4 regions of the Streptomyces sp. AMJ-169 genome follow, and region 3 is predicted to be linked to each of the others. Evidence: riboswitches for the same ligand, from Rfam matches in the RefSeq annotation. Region 3 holds a riboswitch; each other region holds the start of a gene.
The links. Region 3 has a riboswitch for cyclic di-AMP ahead of ACYUD3_RS03925 (M23 family metallopeptidase). Riboswitches for the same ligand answer to the same signal wherever they lie in the genome.

Region 1 (4,202 bases), on a different contig from region 3:
ACGCCGTACGCGAGCGCCTGCCCCCGGCCGAGCGCCCCGCGCTCGTGCGGCAGGAAACCGACCGGTTCACGCCCCTCGTACACCACCGCGACCCGGGCGCGCGCCTTCACGCGCCCCACGGCGTCCGCGAACTCCGGTTCCATGAACGGGTTCCGGGGCGCCGCCGACATGGCGCGCAGCGCCCGCCACCGCTCCCGCTCCCCCTCGCCCAGCTCGTGCGTGCCCAGCACGCGCGTACGCCCACTGCTCAACCTGACCCCCCGATCAAGTCCCCCCTGGACAACCTGGACGGTACCCCTCCCGCCCCCGGCGCGGTAGATAGCGCCGCATGTTGTTGCCAACCGGTGCAGTCTTCGCAGACGCCCTGAGACGGGGACGTTCGAACAACCGCCGCGCGAGCTTCGGCGGGCGCTCGAACGGGCGGCGGGGGAGGGCCGGCCGGCGCTCGAACGGCCGTGTGCGAGACCGCCAGTTGGCCCTCGGCGGCCCGCCCGGGTCCGTATTCTCTGATCATGGCCGCACCCACCACCGCTTCCGCCGCGCGCGCGTACGACCTCGTCGCCACCGACCTGGACGGCACACTGCTGCGCGCCGACGACACCTTCTCCGACCGCTCGCTGGACGCCCTCCAGCGGGTCGTCGAGGCCGGCGCGCGGCACCTGGTGGTGACCGGCCGCCCCGCCCCCCGGGTCCGCCCCCTCCTGGACGTCCTGCGCGGCAGAGGCCTCGCGGTGTGCGGCCAGGGCGCCCAGGTGTACGACATCGGCGCCGGCCGCCTGCTGTGGTCGGTGACCTTGGACCGGGACCTGGCGGAGACCGCGCTCGGCAAGATCGAGGCGGAGGTCGGCCAGGTGTACGCGGCCGTCGACCAGGACGGCGTCGAGGGGCTGACCCTGATCGAGCCGGGCTACCGGATGCCCCACCCGACCCTGCCGGCCCTGCGCGTGGGCCACCGCGCCGACCTGTGGTGCGAGCCGATCAGCAAGGTCCTGCTGCGCCACCCGACGCTCACGGACGACGAGTTGGCGGCGATCGCCCGCGCGGCGGTCGGCTCGCTGGCCACGGTGACGATGTCGGGCCCGGGGACGGTGGAGCTCCAGCCGCCCGGCGTCACCAAGGCGACGGGCCTCGCCCTGGCCGCCGACCGGCTGGGCCTGGCCCCCGAGGCCACGGTGGCCTTCGGGGACATGCCCAACGACATCCCGATGTTCGAGTGGTCCGCCCACGGCGTCGCCATGGCCAACGCCCACCCCGAGCTGAAGGCGGCGGCGGACGAGGTGACCCTGTCCAACGAGGACGACGGGGTGGCCGTGGTGCTGGAGCGGCTGTTCCCGTAGGGGGAGCTCAAGTGGACCGGGCGAGCCCCGTACGGGGCGCCTCAGTAAGCCCCGTACACGTTGTCGATCGACCCGTACACCGCCGCCGCGTAGTTGCACGCGGCGGTGATGTTCGCGACCGGGTCGTAGGGGTCGTAGGCCGTGCCGGACACGTGGTACGCCTGGAAGGTCGGGTCGATGACCTGGAGCAGGCCCTTGGACGGGGTGCCCTTGGCGGCGTTGGAGTCCCAGTTGTTGATGGCCCAGGGGTTGCCGGAGGACTCGCGGATGATGTTGCGGTAGATGCCGTTGTAGCTGCCCGGGATGCCCTTCTGGGACATGATCGCGAGGGATTCGCGGATCCAGCCGTCGAGGGTGTTGGGGTACCCGGCGGGGGTCGTCGAGGCGGTCTTGACGGCCGCGGACGCGGTGGTCGCGCCGATCAGCGGGAGGGCGAGCACGGCGGCGCCGGTGGCGGCGACGGCGAGGGTGCGGGCGAGGCGGTGGGGACGGAATGCGGACATGAGTGTGTTCCTCTCCGGCGCCTGCGAGGTGAGCTGTCGGGTTCGGGCGGGGAGGTGCCCGGCCGGTCCGCCGGGAAGGCGGTACGGCTTCACCCCGAGCCGGCCCGGAGGGGTGCTCCGGGACGGCGTACTGCCTGGGTCCCCCGCTCCTGCCGTGCGCGAGTGGTTTCGTCGATGGGAAGAGCCGGGACGGCGGCAGGATTAGGCGTCCGTCCGACTTGGCCGGGAACGTATGCGAGAGCGACTGCCTGGAACAAGTGCCGGATTCACCTCTGGTCCCTATTGGGAGCGCTAAGGGGTTTATGGGCGACTTGATCGTTTGCGTCCGGGAAGCGTCAACTGGCAAGTGACGACAGGGGGAAGAGGGAATGCCGAGGCCGCGGTGGCCGGCGGGGCCCCGTGACCCAATTCACGAAACGGCAATTACGGCAAAATGGACAGATGCTGAATATGTCGGACCATTACATGTCGTATCGAACGATCAGAAACATAGCGGTCGTGATCCGATAGGGGCCGGGCTGTAACCGTGGGGGCTATCGGTGATCGAAACCTGACCGGATACGCTGACTCGGGTGATGGCAGCGACCTGTCGACAAACCGTGTAATCGTCAACAGCAGTCAGTGGGCAACAGCAGACAGGAGATCCCTCGTGACCGTCGTCGGGCCGTTCGGGCTGAGCGTGCGGGACCAGGCTCTGGAAGCCGATGTCCAGGCCGGGATGGCAGCCGTCGAGGGGGGCCTCCTGGAGGCCACCAAGAGCGAGGTCCCGTTCATCACCGAGGCCGCGCAGCACCTCGTACGCGCCGGCGGGAAACGCTTCCGACCCCTCCTCGTCATGCTCACCGCCCAGTTCGGCGACCCTTACGCCCCCGGTGTCGTGCCGTCCGCCGTCGGCGTCGAGCTGACCCACCTGGCGACCCTGTACCACGACGACGTCATGGACGAGGCCGACGTCCGGCGCGGTGTCGCCAGCGCCAACACCCGCTGGGGCAACTCCGTCGCCGTCCTCACGGGTGACTTCCTGTTCGCCCGCGCCTCCCAGATCCTCGCCGGCCTCGGCCCCGAGATCATCCGCATCCAGGCCGAGGCGTTCGAGCGGCTGGTCACCGGCCAGATCCTGGAGACCGCGGGCCCGACCGACGGCCGCGACCCGGTCGAGCACTACCTGGACGTCCTCGCCGGCAAGACCGGCTCCCTGGTCGCCGTCTCCTGCCGCTTCGGCGCGATGACCTCGGGCGCCGACGAGACGGTCGTGGACATCCTCACGCAGTACGGCGAGCGCCTCGGCGTCGCCTTCCAGCTCGCCGACGACTTCCTCGACGTCGCCTCCGACTCCCACGAGTCCGGCAAGACCCCCGGCACCGACCTGCGCGAGGGCATCGCGACCCTCCCCGTGCTGCGGCTGCGCGAGATGGCCGCCCGCGACGGCCGCCCCGAGGACGTCGCCCTGTGCGAACTCCTCGCCTCCGACCTCACCGACGACGCCCGCCACGCCGAGGCCCTGACCGCCCTGCGCGCCCACCCCGCCCTGGAACAGGCCCGCCGCGACACCATCCGCTACGCGGAGGAGGCCCGCGCCGCCCTGTCCCCGCTGCCGGAGTGCGACGCGAAGACGGCGCTGGTGGAGCTGTGCGACGCGGTGGTGCACAGGGCGGGCTGATCCCCTAGGGACCCTGATCCCCTAAGGGACACGAGAGGTGTCCAGGGGGTTTGTCATACCGCAGGAGTACGAGGAGTTGACTCTGCGGGCTGACGCGATTGTCAGTCCCGTTTGGTGTCATGGAGGTACGGACGAACGACCACGGCTCACCGGTTCGGGTGAGAATGGCGGTCAAGGGCAGCCGTACGACGGCCCGCCCGGCCCGCCGCCGAAGACGGAGGTAAGGCACATATGTCACCGTACGCATCCGACGACAGCACCACCCCGGAGGCCATGGCCGAGGCCGACGAGGCGCGGGCCCGGCGGCGCAGGACGGCCGTGCGGTACGTCGTCCCGGTCACGGTCGTAGGGGTGGCCGCGGCGACCATCGGCCTCGTCCCCGCGCTCGCCGACTCCGGCGACCCGAGCCTGCCGAAGATCACCGCCCAGCAGCTCCTCGACAAGATCGCCAAGTCGGACGTGCAGCAGCTGTCCGGCACCGTGAAGATCACGACCGACCTGGGCCTGCCCGACCTCGGCGGCCTGGAGAGCAGCCTTCTCTCCAGCGCGACCCAGTCCTCCGGCGACGGCTCCTCGGCCGACCCCAAGGCGAAGCTCACCGAACTCGCCTCCGGCACCCACACCCTGCGCGTCGCGGCCGACGGCCCCGAGAAGCAGAAGCTCTCCCTGCTGGAGAACGCCGCCGAGTACAGCCTCGTCCAC
Region 2 (4,202 bases), on a different contig from region 3:
CCGCGCCGAGTACCCGCTGAAGGTGACGGTCACCGCGACCGGCGAGCTGGACCCCGCGGCCCACTTCTGGCACACCGGCGGGGAGAAGGTCGTCTATACGACGGAACAGGGCGCGCGGCGGGCCGTGGAACTCGGGGTCGCCGCCGACGTCGTACCGCTGGGCCCGGAGCTGGACTGGCGCCGGCTGCTGGCGCATCTCCATGACGTGCGGGGGGTGGGGCGGCTGATGGTCGAAGGCGGCGGGACGATCCATACGCAGTTGCTCCAGGCGGGGCTGGCGGACGAGCTCCAGCTGGTGCTCGCGCCCCTGTTCGTCGGCGATCCGAAGGCGCCTCGGCTGTTCGGGCCCGGGGGGTACGAGGAGGGGCGGCTCGAGCTGCTGGAGGCGCGGCGGATCGAGGATGTCGTCCTGATGCGGTACCGGCCGGAGGTGACCCCGGCGGACCACTACTGGCTGGGGCTGGCCTGCGACCTCGCGGCCGAATGCCCGCCGTCGCGGACGGCGTTCAGCGTGGGCGCGGTGATCGTGGCGTCCGACGGCACGGAACTGGCACGCGGCCACTCCCGAGAGGGCGGTGACCCGGTGGTCCACGCGGAGGAGGCGGCGCTGGCGAAACTGTCCCCGACGGATCCCCGGCTGCCCACGGCCACGGTGTACAGCAGCCTGGAGCCCTGCGCGAGGAGAGCTTCCCGCCCGGCCCCGTGCTCCCGGCTGATCCTGGACGCCGGGGTGCGCCGGGTGGTGACGGCATGGGTGGAACCGGACACGTTCGTCCAAGGGGCGGATGGGAATGGGCTGTTGAGGGAGGCGGGGGTGGAGGTGGTGGTGCTGGAGGGGTACGAGGGGCGGGCTAAGGGGCCGAATGGGCACTTGCTGGGGTAGCTGATCGGGCGGCGGACCCGCACCCACCCACCCGGCCCACCCCACACTGCGCCCCGCCCCCCGCCGGGTGACGCTGCCCCCATGAGACCAGCGAAACCCGTACTGCTCGTCGCCGCCCTTCTCTCCCTGGCCGCTTGCTCCAGTTCTGAATCCGGTGGCCGGCAGATGGCCAGGGCCCTCCCCCCGGACGCCGCGTTCACGCATCCCGGGGTGCTGGTCGACAAGGAGCAGCTGGATGTCGTGCGGGAGAAGGTCCGGGGCGGGCGGCAGCCCTGGCTGCGGGCCTATTTCCAGATGCGGGACAGCAAGTACGGGTCGTACAAGTACGCGCCCGAGCCGTACGAGAGCGTCGACTGTCCTGGTGGGGACCGGCCCGCGCACGGATGTCTCCAGGAGCGGCAGGACGCCATCGCCGCCTACACGCAGGCCCTCCTCTTCAGCATCACCGGCAAGCAGCAGCACGCGGCCAAGGCGCGGGAGATCATGGACGCCTGGTCGGGGAAGATCCGGCGGCACACCGAGGAGGACGCGGGACTCCAGACCGCGTGGGCGGGATCGACCTGGGCGCGGGCGGCGGAGCTGGTGCGGCACACACCGGGCGCGGGCTGGCCGGACGACCGGGTGGCACGGTTCGAGCGGATGCTGAAGACGGCGTACCTCCCGGACGTCACCAGGAACGTCGCCGACTACAACGGCAACTGGGACCTCGCGATGACGGACGCGGCGATCGGCATCGGCGTCTTCACCGACGACCACAAGGTCTTCGACCAGTCCCTGAAACGCTTCCGCGACCGCGTCCCGGCCTACTTCTACCTGGAGAAGGACGGCGGCGTCCCCATCGCCCCGGCCCGCTCGGGCCTGAACGACCCGGCGAAACTCTCGGCGTACTGGTTCAAGCAGACGACGTTCAAGAGCGGCCTCTCCCAAGAGAGTTGCCGCAACTTCAAGCACGTCGGCTACTCGCTGGCGGCGACCTCGCACATTGCGGAGACCGCCTGGCACCAGGGCGTCGACCTGTACGGGGAGGTCAAGGACCGGCTGAAGGCGGCGGCCGAACTGCACGCGGGCATCCAGTCGGGGGCGCCCGCTCCGGCGTGGCTGTGCGGCGGGAAGGTGGACCGGAACATGGGCCCTGACCTGGAGGTTCTCGTCAACCACCTGGAGGGCCGGCTGGGCGAGTCCGTACCGGCGACCCGCAGGCTGGTGGAGAAGAGCAGGCCCGAGGGCACGGACGATCTGTTCGTCGCGTGGGAGACGCTGACGCACGCGAAGAACCCGGTCTGAGGGGGGCCGGGTAACCCGTTTGGCTTTTCACCCCCGGGATGACGTATGGTTACGTCAACGGCGCGGGGTGGAGCAGCTCGGTAGCTCGCTGGGCTCATAACCCAGAGGTCGCAGGTTCAAATCCTGTCCCCGCTACTGAAGGCCAAGGGCCGGAATCCGATTCAGGATTCCGGCCCTTGGTTTTTGTCCCCGTTCACTCACTCTGCGTATATGACCGCTGTACCGGCGCGGTCAACTCGCCCGTTTTTCGCGGACGTTGCGGCTTAAGTCCCGTCCATAAATGTTAATGATCAAGCGGAACAGCTTGGAAACGACGGCCCGGGTCTATTAACGTTCGATAACGCAGCACGGTCGTCCCAGCCGTCACAAGAGACGGCTCCGTGCGCACGCGCCGAATCCCGCGAGGGAACCGGGGAACCACCACCTTGGGGTGAATCACGCGAAGGCCACCGCCCGCGACGGGCGGCCGGTTTACGCGCGTAGGAGACCTTCCCGCTCCGAACCCGTCAGCTAACCCGGTAGGCGACGGAAGGAAAGGAGTGCGCCCGCGTGGCGAACGCCCCAGAAGCCCCCGCGCCGACTTTCGGGTTCGGCGGTCCCCGCACCGACGAGGGCCCCTGGGAGGAGTGGAACCCCACCGCCGACTCGGTCGCCCCGGTCCGCGGCAAGCACCGGGTGGCCAAGCAGCGCGGCGGCGGATTCGCCCGCAGCTCGACCGTCCTCGGCGTCGGCGTCATAGCCGCCGTCAGCGCGGGCGGCATGGCCAGCGCCAACACCGGCAAGGCCCCCGTCTCCATCTCCCTGCCCGACCTCGGCTCCCTCAGCGGCTCGGACGACTCCGCGCAGGACACCCCGGACGCGCTCGCGAGCTTCGGCACCGAGGCCGACGTCAGCGCCCAGGGCAAGAGCGAGAGCGGCGCCTCCGACGCCGGTGAGGCGCTGCGCAGCCGGATCATCGCGCAGGCCGAGTCCCAGCAGACCCAGGTCGACGCCCGCGCCAAGGCCGCCGCCGCGAAGGCCGAGTCCGACGCCGCCGCCAAGGCCGCCGAGGACGCCAAGGAGAAGGCCGCCGCCGCGAAGCGGAAGGCCGACGACGAGGCCAAGGAGAAGGCCGAGGCCGCCCGCCTCGCCGAGCTGGCCAAGCAGTACGCGCTGCCGACGTCGTCGTACACGATCACCTCGACGTTCGGGCAGGCCGGGTCGCTGTGGTCGTCCGGGTACCACACCGGGCTCGACTTCGCCGCCCCCACCGGCACGCTCATCAAGGCCGTCCACAGCGGGACCATCACGGAGGCCGGGTGGGCCGGTTCCTACGGCTACCGCACCATCCTCACTCTGGACGACGGCACCGAGCTCTGGTTCTGCCATCAGTCGTCCATCAACGTCAGTGTCGGCCAAAAGGTGGCTACCGGTGACGTCATCGGGCGGGTCGGTGCCACGGGCAATGTGACGGGGGCCCACTTGCACCTCGAAGTGCACCCCGGGGGCAGCTCGACCGGGATCGATCCGGCGGCGTGGCTGCGGAGCAAGGGGCTGAATCCGTAAGGGAGTTGGCTTGCTGGGGGTCCTGCTCGGGTGGGGCCCCTTTTTGCTGTGTTCTTGTGTACCGGTCGGAATGCGGGGGTCCGTCTCCGGCGTTGACGTAGAACATGACTACTCTGCGCCGACTCGGCTCCTCCGACCTCGAAGTCTTCCCCCTCTCCCTCGGCGGCAACGTCTTCGGCTGGACCGCCGACGAGGCGGCCTCCTTCGCGGTGCTCGACGCGTACGCCGCCGGCGGGGGCAACTTCGTCGACACCGCCGACGCGTACTCGGCCTGGGTCGAGGGCAACAGCGGGGGCGAGTCCGAGACCATCATCGGCAAGTGGATCAAGGCGCGCGGCAACCGGGACGACGTGATCGTCGCGACCAAGGTCAGCCAGCACCCCGAGTTCAAGGGGCTTTCCGCGGCCAACATCAAGGCGGCGGCGGACGCGTCGTTGCAGCGGCTCGGCACCGACCACATCGACCTGTACTACACCCACTTCGACCAGCC
Region 3 (4,202 bases):
TAGTTGGCACCGTAGCCCGAGCAGTAGGTCGTCGTCCGGGGAGCGGACGTCGGTCGCGTTCCAGAAGTTGTCGAGATCGGGGTCGCGGTGTACCCGATGGCGTACGGACCTTCCAGCCGCCACCGATACCAGAGGGTGGCTCCGGCGGGCACACCGACGTCCAGGACACCTCGGGCGGCGGCGACTGTGCCACCGTTCTCCAACTCGACGGCCCATTGGGAGAGGCCGTGACGGAAGTCGTCGTGTGCGAGGGGGTGGGGGCGGTGGGGGGTTCGGGTGACGTGATCAACTCCGGCGACTCCGGTATCACCGACTCCGGCTGCGGCGGCTTGGGTTGCACCGGCTCCGGTCGCGACGGCTTGGGCAGCGCTGGACCCAGCTTTGGCAACTTCGGCAGCGCCGGCCTCAGTCGCGGCAGCTTCGGCGGCGCAACCGGAGTCGGCTCAGCCGGAGCCCTCACACCCCCGCGCACCCTGGAAACCTCGCGCACCCCCGACCCCCGCATCCCGCATCCCGCATCCCGCATCCCGCACACCCTGCCCCCTCGCACCCCACATATCCCGCAGCCCCATCCCTCCCCCACCCCCGCAAACCCCCGCAAACCCTGAAAGGCCGGCCCCGGGGATCCGGTTCCGGCCTCGCGGAGGCACGTCAGACAAACGGCCTAGCAGCCGCAGGCATCACCCCACGGAGACGCCATGCGAGCGAAGGTAAGCAACCGGATCGACATCCGAGCCATAGTCAGGAGTCGTCCGTATCTCGAAGTGCAGATGCGGCCCCGTCACATTCCCCGTGGAGCCGGAGTAACCGATCTGCTGCCCCTCGGAAACGCTCTGCCCGGCGGAGACGGATATCTGGGAGAGGTGGGCGTACTGCGCGTAGTACCCGTCGGCGAGCTTGATGACGACCTGATTGCCGTACGCCCCGCCCCAGCCGGCGGAGACGACCGTCCCGGCGCCGACGGCCTTGAGATTGGTCCCGGTCGGGACGACGAAGTCGACGCCCGTGTGATACCCGCTGGCCCACATGCTGCCGGAGACCCGGTACCCGGTACCGATGACCGCACCGGTGACCGGAAGCGTGAACCCGGAGGCCGAACTCCCCGAACTCTCCGACGCCGGCTCGGTCTTCGAGGTATTCGAGCTCTTCAAGAAGGACGAACTCCCGGAGGAGGACTTCGAGGAACCGGAAGACGCCGACCCTGAAGAGGAGCTGGACGACGAAGAGGCGCCGGACGACGAGGACGAACCGGAACCGGTCGTCCCGGAGGTGCCGGTCGCCCGCGCCCCGAGCGTCAGCTTGAGCCCAGGATGGATCAGCGACGGATCGGACCCCACGGCGTCACGATTGTCGTCGTAGATCCGCTGCCACCCCCCACTGACACTCTGCTCCTCCGCGATCTTCGAGAGATAGTCGCCGGAGCGGACGGTGTACACGGCGGAAGTGCTCTTGCGGCTGCTCACCGGCGCGGCCTGAACGGCGCTCTCCGACACGGAGGCCGTGAGAGAGGCGGCGGACACGGCGGGGGAGCTCGCGGTCGAGGAAGTCGTCTGGGCGTGCGCCCCGGTGGCCCCCATCAGCGGAAGGGCGAGCGCGGCCCCGCCGGTTCCGGCGACGGCTAGCGAACGGGAGAAGCGCGGGGTCTTCGGGCGGCGGTGCTTACCCTTGCCGGGCATGGCGAATTCCTCTCCGTCGCCTGCGAGGTGAGCTGTCGGGTGCGGGCTGGAGCTGCCCGGCCGCGCGGTTGTCGCGGCTTTACCCCGAGCCGTCTCCGGTGGCGTCCGGATCCGGCGGTACTGCCTGTGGGTCCCCCGCTCCTGCCGTTTCACGGGTGGCGTGTTCGGTCTCCGGACAGCGGCAGGATTGGGCGTCCGCCCGGATTGATGGCGAACGTAAGCGACCGGGACGCACGGGGACAAGCGAAAGTCGCCCACGAATCGCTTTCCTGTCGATTCGCCGTGTGTTCCCGGCCCCGCCCGAACCGCGCCGAAAACCCCGCCCTGGCCCCAATTCCCCAAGGAAAACAGCGTGATTACGTGCACATGACGCGCGCCGCAGGGCCAGGAATATGACCCTGCTCACGCCACCGATTCACAGCTGCCTTTATTCCGGATCGAGTTGCACTGAAGCATTTCGAAACCGGACAGACCCCTCAGACTCGACGAAGCCGGAGAACAGCCGCATCAAGGTCCCCACGCAGCCCGGTCCGCAACCCGTGATGCAACAGCACCGCCCCCCGGTGGATTTCCCCCGTTTCAAGGCATTCGTACAACGCCCCGGCATCAAGCCCGCGCAGCCGCACCGCCGGGACGGTCTCCCCGTAGTGCTGGGCCTGGAGCCAGGCGAGGACGACGGTGTCGTCGCCGCGGACGTACTGCACGGCGCTGAGCCCGCCCTCGGGGGCCTTGAGCCGGTACAGGTCGCCCTGCTGGACGACGGGCCGGATCTCCTTGTACAGCGCGACCCACTCGCGCGCCTCGGCCAGCTCCGCGCCGGTCCACTCGGAGAGGTCGCCGCCGACGCCGAGGACCCCGGCGAAGGAGCTGATGAAGCGGAACTTCAGCGAGCTGACCCGGTGGTTGAGCTGGACGTTGGGGCTGTCGGTGACCCAGGCCGCCATGACCCGCGCGGGGTGGATCTGGCTGAAGCCGTGCTGGATGGCGAGCCGGTCCAGCGGGTCGGTGTTGTCGGAGGTCCACACCTGGTCGGTGCGGCTGAGGATGCCGAGGTCGATCCGGCCGCCGCCGCCCGAGCAGGACTCGAAGGCGACCCCGGGGTGGGCGGCGCGCAGCCGGTCGAGGAGCGAGTACAGCGCGCGCACGTGGTCGACCCACAGGCGCTGCGGATAGGCGTCGTCGGGCCAGCCGGCGTCGGTGAAGCAGCGGTTGAAGTCCCACTTGACGTAGTCGATGGGCGCGCTGGACAGCAGGGTGTCCAGCCGCTCCCACAGGTACTCCTGGACGTCCTCGCGCGCGAGGTTGAGCATCAGCTGGTTGCGGAACTCGGTGCGCCCGCGGCCGGGCTGGAACTGCACCCAGTCGGGGTGCGCGCGGTAGAGGTCGCTGTCGGGGTTGACCATCTCCGGCTCGACCCAGATGCCGAACTGCATGCCCAGGCCGTGCACTTGGTCGGCGAGGGGCTTGAGGCCCTGGGGGAAGCGGTCCGGGTTGGGCGTCCAGTCGCCGAGACCCGCGCGGTCGCTGGTGCGGGCGCCGAACCAGCCGTCGTCGACGACGAACAGCTCCACGCCCATCTCGGCGGCCCGCCGGGCGAGGACGAGCTGCTCCTCCTCGGAGATGTCGAAGGTGGTCGCCTCCCAGGAGTTGAACAGCACCGGGCGGTCCTGCGCGGCGTCCGGGATCACGTGCTCGCGCTGGTAGGCGTGCCAGGCGCGGCTGGCGCCGCCGAAGCCGCCGTCGGACCACAGGGCCGCGAGGACGGGCGTCGTGAAGGAGTCCCCGCGCGCGAGGAGCAGCAGCCCGGAGTCGTCGTGCCCGGCGCCGCCGGTGATCTGCACGCGCGCGTCGGGCAGCTGGGCGACGGCGATGCGCCAGGAGCCGGACCAGCCGAGGGCGGCGGTGAAGACCTCGCCGCGCTCCTCGGTCGCGTCGGTGTCGAGGGCGACCCACGGCAGATGCGGATGGCCGGTGTGCCCGCGCCGGCTGCCGATGACCTTCTCTCCGTAGGTGAGGGGCGCCCGTGTCAGCCGGGACTCGGCGGCCCAGCGGCCGTGCAGCTGCGACAGCCGCCATCCCTCGCGCTGCGGCAGCGTCAAGGTCGCGGAGTCGGCGCGCAGCAGCTCGAGGGGCTCGTCGGCGTCGTTGGCGAGGGTCGCCCAGCGCTCCACGACGTCACCGCGCATGCGGTAGTGCAGGGTGACCGTGAGCCCCCCGTCGCGGAAGCGCAGCCGCAGTTCGCCGTCGGCGGCGTCGGCGCTCTCGAAGGTCCACTCGGTGCCCCGGCGGCCGGGGACGCGGACCGAGAGGGCGGGGCGGGTGAAGCGGGGGCCGCCCTCCACCGGGTACTCCTCCCGCCCGTCCAGCGGGGACTCGAAGGACGAGCCGTGCGGCAGCGGGACCGCGGCCAGCGCCTCGGCGTCGGCGAGGGCGATCGCCGGACCCCAGTGCAGATGCAGCAGCTCGCCGCCCTCGGTGAGATGCAGGGCGTAACTGCTCGCCGGGCCCGAAAGGAGCCACGTACGC
Region 4 (4,202 bases), 800 kb from region 3:
CGGGCCGAGGACGCCGACGTGCCCGAAGACCCCGAGGCCGAGGCGACCGTGACGGCCGGCGGCGCCACCGACGAGAACGAGGAGGCGGCCAAGTGAGCGAGACGGCCACCATGGACTTCCACCCCCAGCCGCAGGCCGGCGAGGCCAGGCCCTGGGCGTTCCCCGCCCCCGGACGCGCCGCGCTGGACAACGGCCTGACGGTCCTGCACTGCCACCGCCCCGGCCAGCAGGTCGTCGCCGTGGAGATCCTCCTGGACGCGCCTTTGGACGCCGAGCCGGCCGGTCTGGACGGTGTCGCCACGATCATGGCGCGCGCCTTCTCCGAGGGCACCGACCGGCACTCCGCCGAGGAGTTCGCCGCCGAGCTGGAGCGCGCGGGCGCCACCCTCGACGCGCACGCCGACCACCCCGGGGTCCGGCTCAGCCTGGAGGTCCCCGCCTCCCGGCTCGCCAAGGGCCTCGGCCTGCTCGCCGACGCCCTGCGCGCGCCCGCGTTCGAGGCCGGCGAGATCGAGCGGCTCGTGGGCAACCGGCTCGACGAGATCCCGCACGAGCTCGCCAACCCCTCCCGGCGCGCCGCCAAGGAGCTCTCCAAGGAGCTGTTCCCGGCCGGCTCGCGCATGTCGCGCCCGCGCCAGGGCACCGAGGAGACCGTCGCCAAGATCGACGCGGCGGCCGTACGCGCCTTCTACGACCGGCACGTGCGCCCCTCGACGGCCACCGCGGTCGTCGTCGGCGACCTGACCGGCATCGACCTCGCGGCGCTGCTCGGCGAGACCCTGGGCGCCTGGACGGGCACCCCGGGCGAGCCCCGCCCCGTGCCGCCGGTCACCGCGGACGACACCGGGCGCGTCGTCATCGTCGACCGCCCCGGAGCCGTCCAGACACAGCTGCTGATCGGCCGGATCGGGCCCGACCGGCACGACCGCGTGTGGTCGGCCCAGGTGCTCGGCACGTACTGCCTGGGCGGCACGCTCACCTCCCGGCTGGACGCCGTCCTGCGGGAGGAGAAGGGCTACACCTACGGGGTGCGCGCCTTCGGGCAGGTCATGCGCTCCGCCCCGGACGGCTCGGGCGCGTCCATGCTCGCCATCAGCGGCTCCGTCGACACCCCGAACACCGGGCCCGCGCTGGGCGACCTGTGGACCGTGCTGCGCACCCTGGCCGAGGGCGGACTGACCGACGCCGAGCGGGACTTCGCGGTGCAGAACCTCGTCGGCGTCGCCCCGCTGAAGTACGAGACGGCCGCCGCCGTCGCGGGCACGCTCGCCGACCAGGTCGAGCAGTACCTGCCCGACGACTACCAGGCGACCCTCTACCGCCAGCTGGCGGCCACCGGCACCGTGGAGGCCACCGCCGCGGCCGTCGCCGCCTTCCCGGTCGACCGCCTGGTGACCGTCCTCGTGGGCGACGCCGCCCAGATCCGCGAGGAGGTCGAGGCCCTGGGCATCGGCCCGGTGAAGGTCGTACCGGCGGAGTAGGCGTACGAGGGCACGCGCGCGTGGGTGAGCCTTTGGGGGTTCACCCGCGCGCGCGTTCCCGCACGGCGGCTCCCTTTACAGATGTCCGTATTGGTGTGAACCCTGCCCCTCTGCCCTGTGGCATGTTTAACAAATCCCGGTGTCCGCTTGGGGAACCGAGGGGCCCCGCTCTAGCGTCGTCCGGGCTGTTCGTCAGGCAGTGCGCCGCAGCCGCGGCACCGGACAGCGATCGCCGAGTCCCCCTACGGCGCGAGCCAGGGGAGCCGGGGACCCACCGTCCCTGGGGTGAATCGGGCGCCCTCCCAAGGGGAGCCCGTAGGAGACCTTCCTGCTCCGAACCCGTCAGCTAACCCGGTAGGCGAGAGGGAAGGAAAGGACGAACACGACCCTATGGCGTTCACCTGCGCCACCACCGGGAAGCACCGCAGGCCCGGCCGGATGCAGCGCACGACCGCCCGCGCGGCGGGCATAGCGGCGCTCACCACCAGCGGCGTCATGGCGAGCGTGGCCTCCCCGGCCCTCGCCGCCGACACCTCCCTCGAACACACCGGCCTGATCCCCGTGGTCACCGTCGGGGACGACGTCGCCGAGCAGATCGACGACCAGGCCGCCGCGCAGAAGCAGGCCGCCCAGGAGGAGGCCGCGCGGCAGCGGGCCGCCGCCGAGGCGAAGGCCGCGCGCGAGGCCGAGGCCCGCGCCGCCCGCGAGGCCGAGCGCGCCCGCCTGAACGCCTTCGTCATCCCCGTCACCGGCTCCTACGTGTCGACCGGCTACCGCGCGAGCAGCTCCCTGTGGTCGTCCGGCAGCCACACCGGCATCGACTTCCACGCGGCGACCGGGACGACCGTCCACGCGGTGGGCTACGGCACGGTCGTCGAGGCCGGCTGGGGCGGCTCCTACGGCAACCAGATCGTCCTGCGCATGAACGACGGCACGTACACCCAGTACGGCCACCTGTCGTCGATCACGGTGTCCGTCGGCCAGAGCGTCACCCCGGGGCAGCGGATCGGCCTCTCGGGCGCCACCGGCAACGTCACCGGACCGCACCTGCACTTCGAGGCCCGCACGAGCCCCGAGTACGGCTCGGACATCGACCCGGTCGCGTACTTGCGCGGCCACGGCGTCACCGTCTGACGTTCTGCGCGAAACCGTCCAGCCCCGGCCCTTCCGGCCGGGGCTTTCGGCGTTTCGGGCGCCCGCTGTCCAAAAAATATCCATGGATTCCGGCTCGCCATCGGAAATTCCCGCTGATTGCAATAGAGTCACGGAACAGACGTCGAATGGACGGCGTTTCACGGGGTTAATGCGGAGGTCGGTCATGCGTATTCCGGCGCACTCGGTGTGCACGGCCATCCGGGACGACATCGTCGCGGGTGTCTACGAGCGCGGCAGCCGTCTCACCGAGGAACTCCTCGCCCGCCGCTACGGCGTCAGCCGCGTCCCCGTGCGCGAGGCGCTGCGCACCCTGGAGGCCGAGGGCTTCGTCGTGACCCGCCGCCACGCGGGCGCGTGCGTGGCCGAGCCGACCGAGCAGGAGGCCGCCGACCTCCTGGAGATGCGGCTGCTCCTGGAGCCCCTCGGGGCCGCGCGGGCCGCCCAGCGGCGCACGGAGGCCCACCTGAAGGTGCTGCGCGGGCTCGTCCGGCTGGGCCAGGAGCGCGCCAGGAGGGGCAACAGCGAGGATCTGCGCTCCCTGGGCGGCTGGTTCCACGAGACGCTCGCCCAGGCCTGCGCCAGCCACACCCTGACCGCGACGCTGACCCAGCTGCGCCACAAGATCGCCTGGATGTACGCCGTGGAGGCGCCCGTGAGCCCCGTGGAGGCCTGGGCGGAGCACGGCGCGATCGTGGACGCCGTCGCGCGCGGGGACGCCGAGCGGGCCCGCGCGATCACCGCGCTGCACACCGAGCGCTCGACCGCCGCGCACCGGCTGCGGTTGCCCGGGGCCGACGGCCGTGTGAGGACTTCGCAACACGCCGTAAACATGTCCGGCCTGCGTCATTAACACGGGCGCCGTATACAAAGAAGAGATATTCGGCGGAGGTGTATTTCCGTCGGCCTTTTCGGTGCGCGCCGTGAATTCATCGGGTGCGCTCCTGCGGTGTGCTTCCGCGCACTCCGAATCCTTTGCGGGGCAAATCATCCGGGAAAGGGTCCGGGAGGTTTCGTGAAGCTCGGGGAAACGGCGAAGCCGCGCCGCCCGGACGGGCTGACGCGGCTTCACGCACGCACGCGCGGGCTGAACGCCTCCCGCGCGGGTGATGGCTCACACGGTCTCGGGAAGCTCCTCAAGACCCTCGGCGACCAGCTTGGCCAGCCGGTCCAGCGCCGCGTCCGCGCCCTCGGCGTCGGAGGCCAGGACGACCTCTTCGCCACCCTGGGCGCCGAGGCCGAGGACGGCCAGCATGGAGGCGGCGTTGACCGGGTTGCCGCCCGCCTTGGCGATCGTCACCGGGACGCCTGAGGCCGTGGCGGCCCGGACGAAGAGGGAGGCGGGGCGGGCGTGAAGGCCCTCCGCCCAGCCGATGTTGACGCGGCGCTCAGCCATGTGTTGCTGCCCTTCAGTGTCTCAGGGTTGTCTAGACCATTTTTCCACACGTGAGACGTCCCCGGAGGATCGACAGACCCTTCCGGGACGGCTGCCGGGCCGCGGCCTCGGACCGGCTCCACCGTGTGACGTCCTTCCCCAGACTGCCTCGCGCCGTTGTCGGACGCGAGCCG

Region 1: linked by a shared signal. The riboswitch ahead of ACYUD3_RS31150 (transglycosylase SLT domain-containing protein) and the one ahead of ACYUD3_RS03925 (M23 family metallopeptidase) in region 3 are both predicted to bind cyclic di-AMP.
Region 2: linked by a shared signal. The riboswitch ahead of ACYUD3_RS35535 (M23 family metallopeptidase) and the one ahead of ACYUD3_RS03925 (M23 family metallopeptidase) in region 3 are both predicted to bind cyclic di-AMP.
Region 4: linked by a shared signal. The riboswitch ahead of ACYUD3_RS00610 (M23 family metallopeptidase) and the one ahead of ACYUD3_RS03925 (M23 family metallopeptidase) in region 3 are both predicted to bind cyclic di-AMP.

The regions. Positions count from the first base shown of each region.
Region 1 covers NZ_JBVLTJ010000015.1:107,540-111,741, forward strand. The annotation lists gene ACYUD3_RS31140 (GNAT family N-acetyltransferase) at 1-251, opposite strand, end outside; gene ACYUD3_RS31145 (HAD family hydrolase) at 513-1,337, shown strand; gene ACYUD3_RS31150 (transglycosylase SLT domain-containing protein) at 1,379-1,840, opposite strand; cyclic di-AMP (ydaO/yuaA leader) riboswitch at 1,844-2,024, opposite strand; gene ACYUD3_RS31155 (polyprenyl synthetase family protein) at 2,490-3,500, shown strand; gene ACYUD3_RS31160 (LolA family protein) at 3,732-4,202, shown strand, end outside.
Region 2 covers NZ_JBVLTJ010000022.1:27,671-31,872, reverse strand. The annotation lists gene ACYUD3_RS35550 (dihydrofolate reductase family protein) at 1-883, shown strand, start outside; gene ACYUD3_RS35545 (alginate lyase family protein) at 965-2,167, shown strand; tRNA gene ACYUD3_RS35540 (tRNA-Met) at 2,229-2,302, shown strand; cyclic di-AMP (ydaO/yuaA leader) riboswitch at 2,547-2,708, shown strand; gene ACYUD3_RS35535 (M23 family metallopeptidase) at 2,717-3,712, shown strand; gene ACYUD3_RS35530 (aldo/keto reductase) at 3,817-4,202, shown strand, end outside.
Region 3 covers NZ_JBVLTJ010000001.1:952,825-957,026, reverse strand. The annotation lists partial or broken gene ACYUD3_RS03930 (DUF6250 domain-containing protein) at 1-353, opposite strand, end outside; gene ACYUD3_RS03925 (M23 family metallopeptidase) at 681-1,676, opposite strand; cyclic di-AMP (ydaO/yuaA leader) riboswitch at 1,681-1,847, opposite strand; gene ACYUD3_RS03920 (alpha-galactosidase) at 2,153-4,202, opposite strand, start outside.
Region 4 covers NZ_JBVLTJ010000001.1:148,546-152,747, forward strand. The annotation lists gene ACYUD3_RS00600 (M16 family metallopeptidase) at 1-96, shown strand, start outside; gene ACYUD3_RS00605 (M16 family metallopeptidase) at 93-1,481, shown strand; cyclic di-AMP (ydaO/yuaA leader) riboswitch at 1,702-1,857, shown strand; gene ACYUD3_RS00610 (M23 family metallopeptidase) at 1,872-2,615, shown strand; gene ACYUD3_RS00615 (GntR family transcriptional regulator) at 2,800-3,486, shown strand; gene ACYUD3_RS00620 (HPr family phosphocarrier protein) at 3,748-4,029, opposite strand.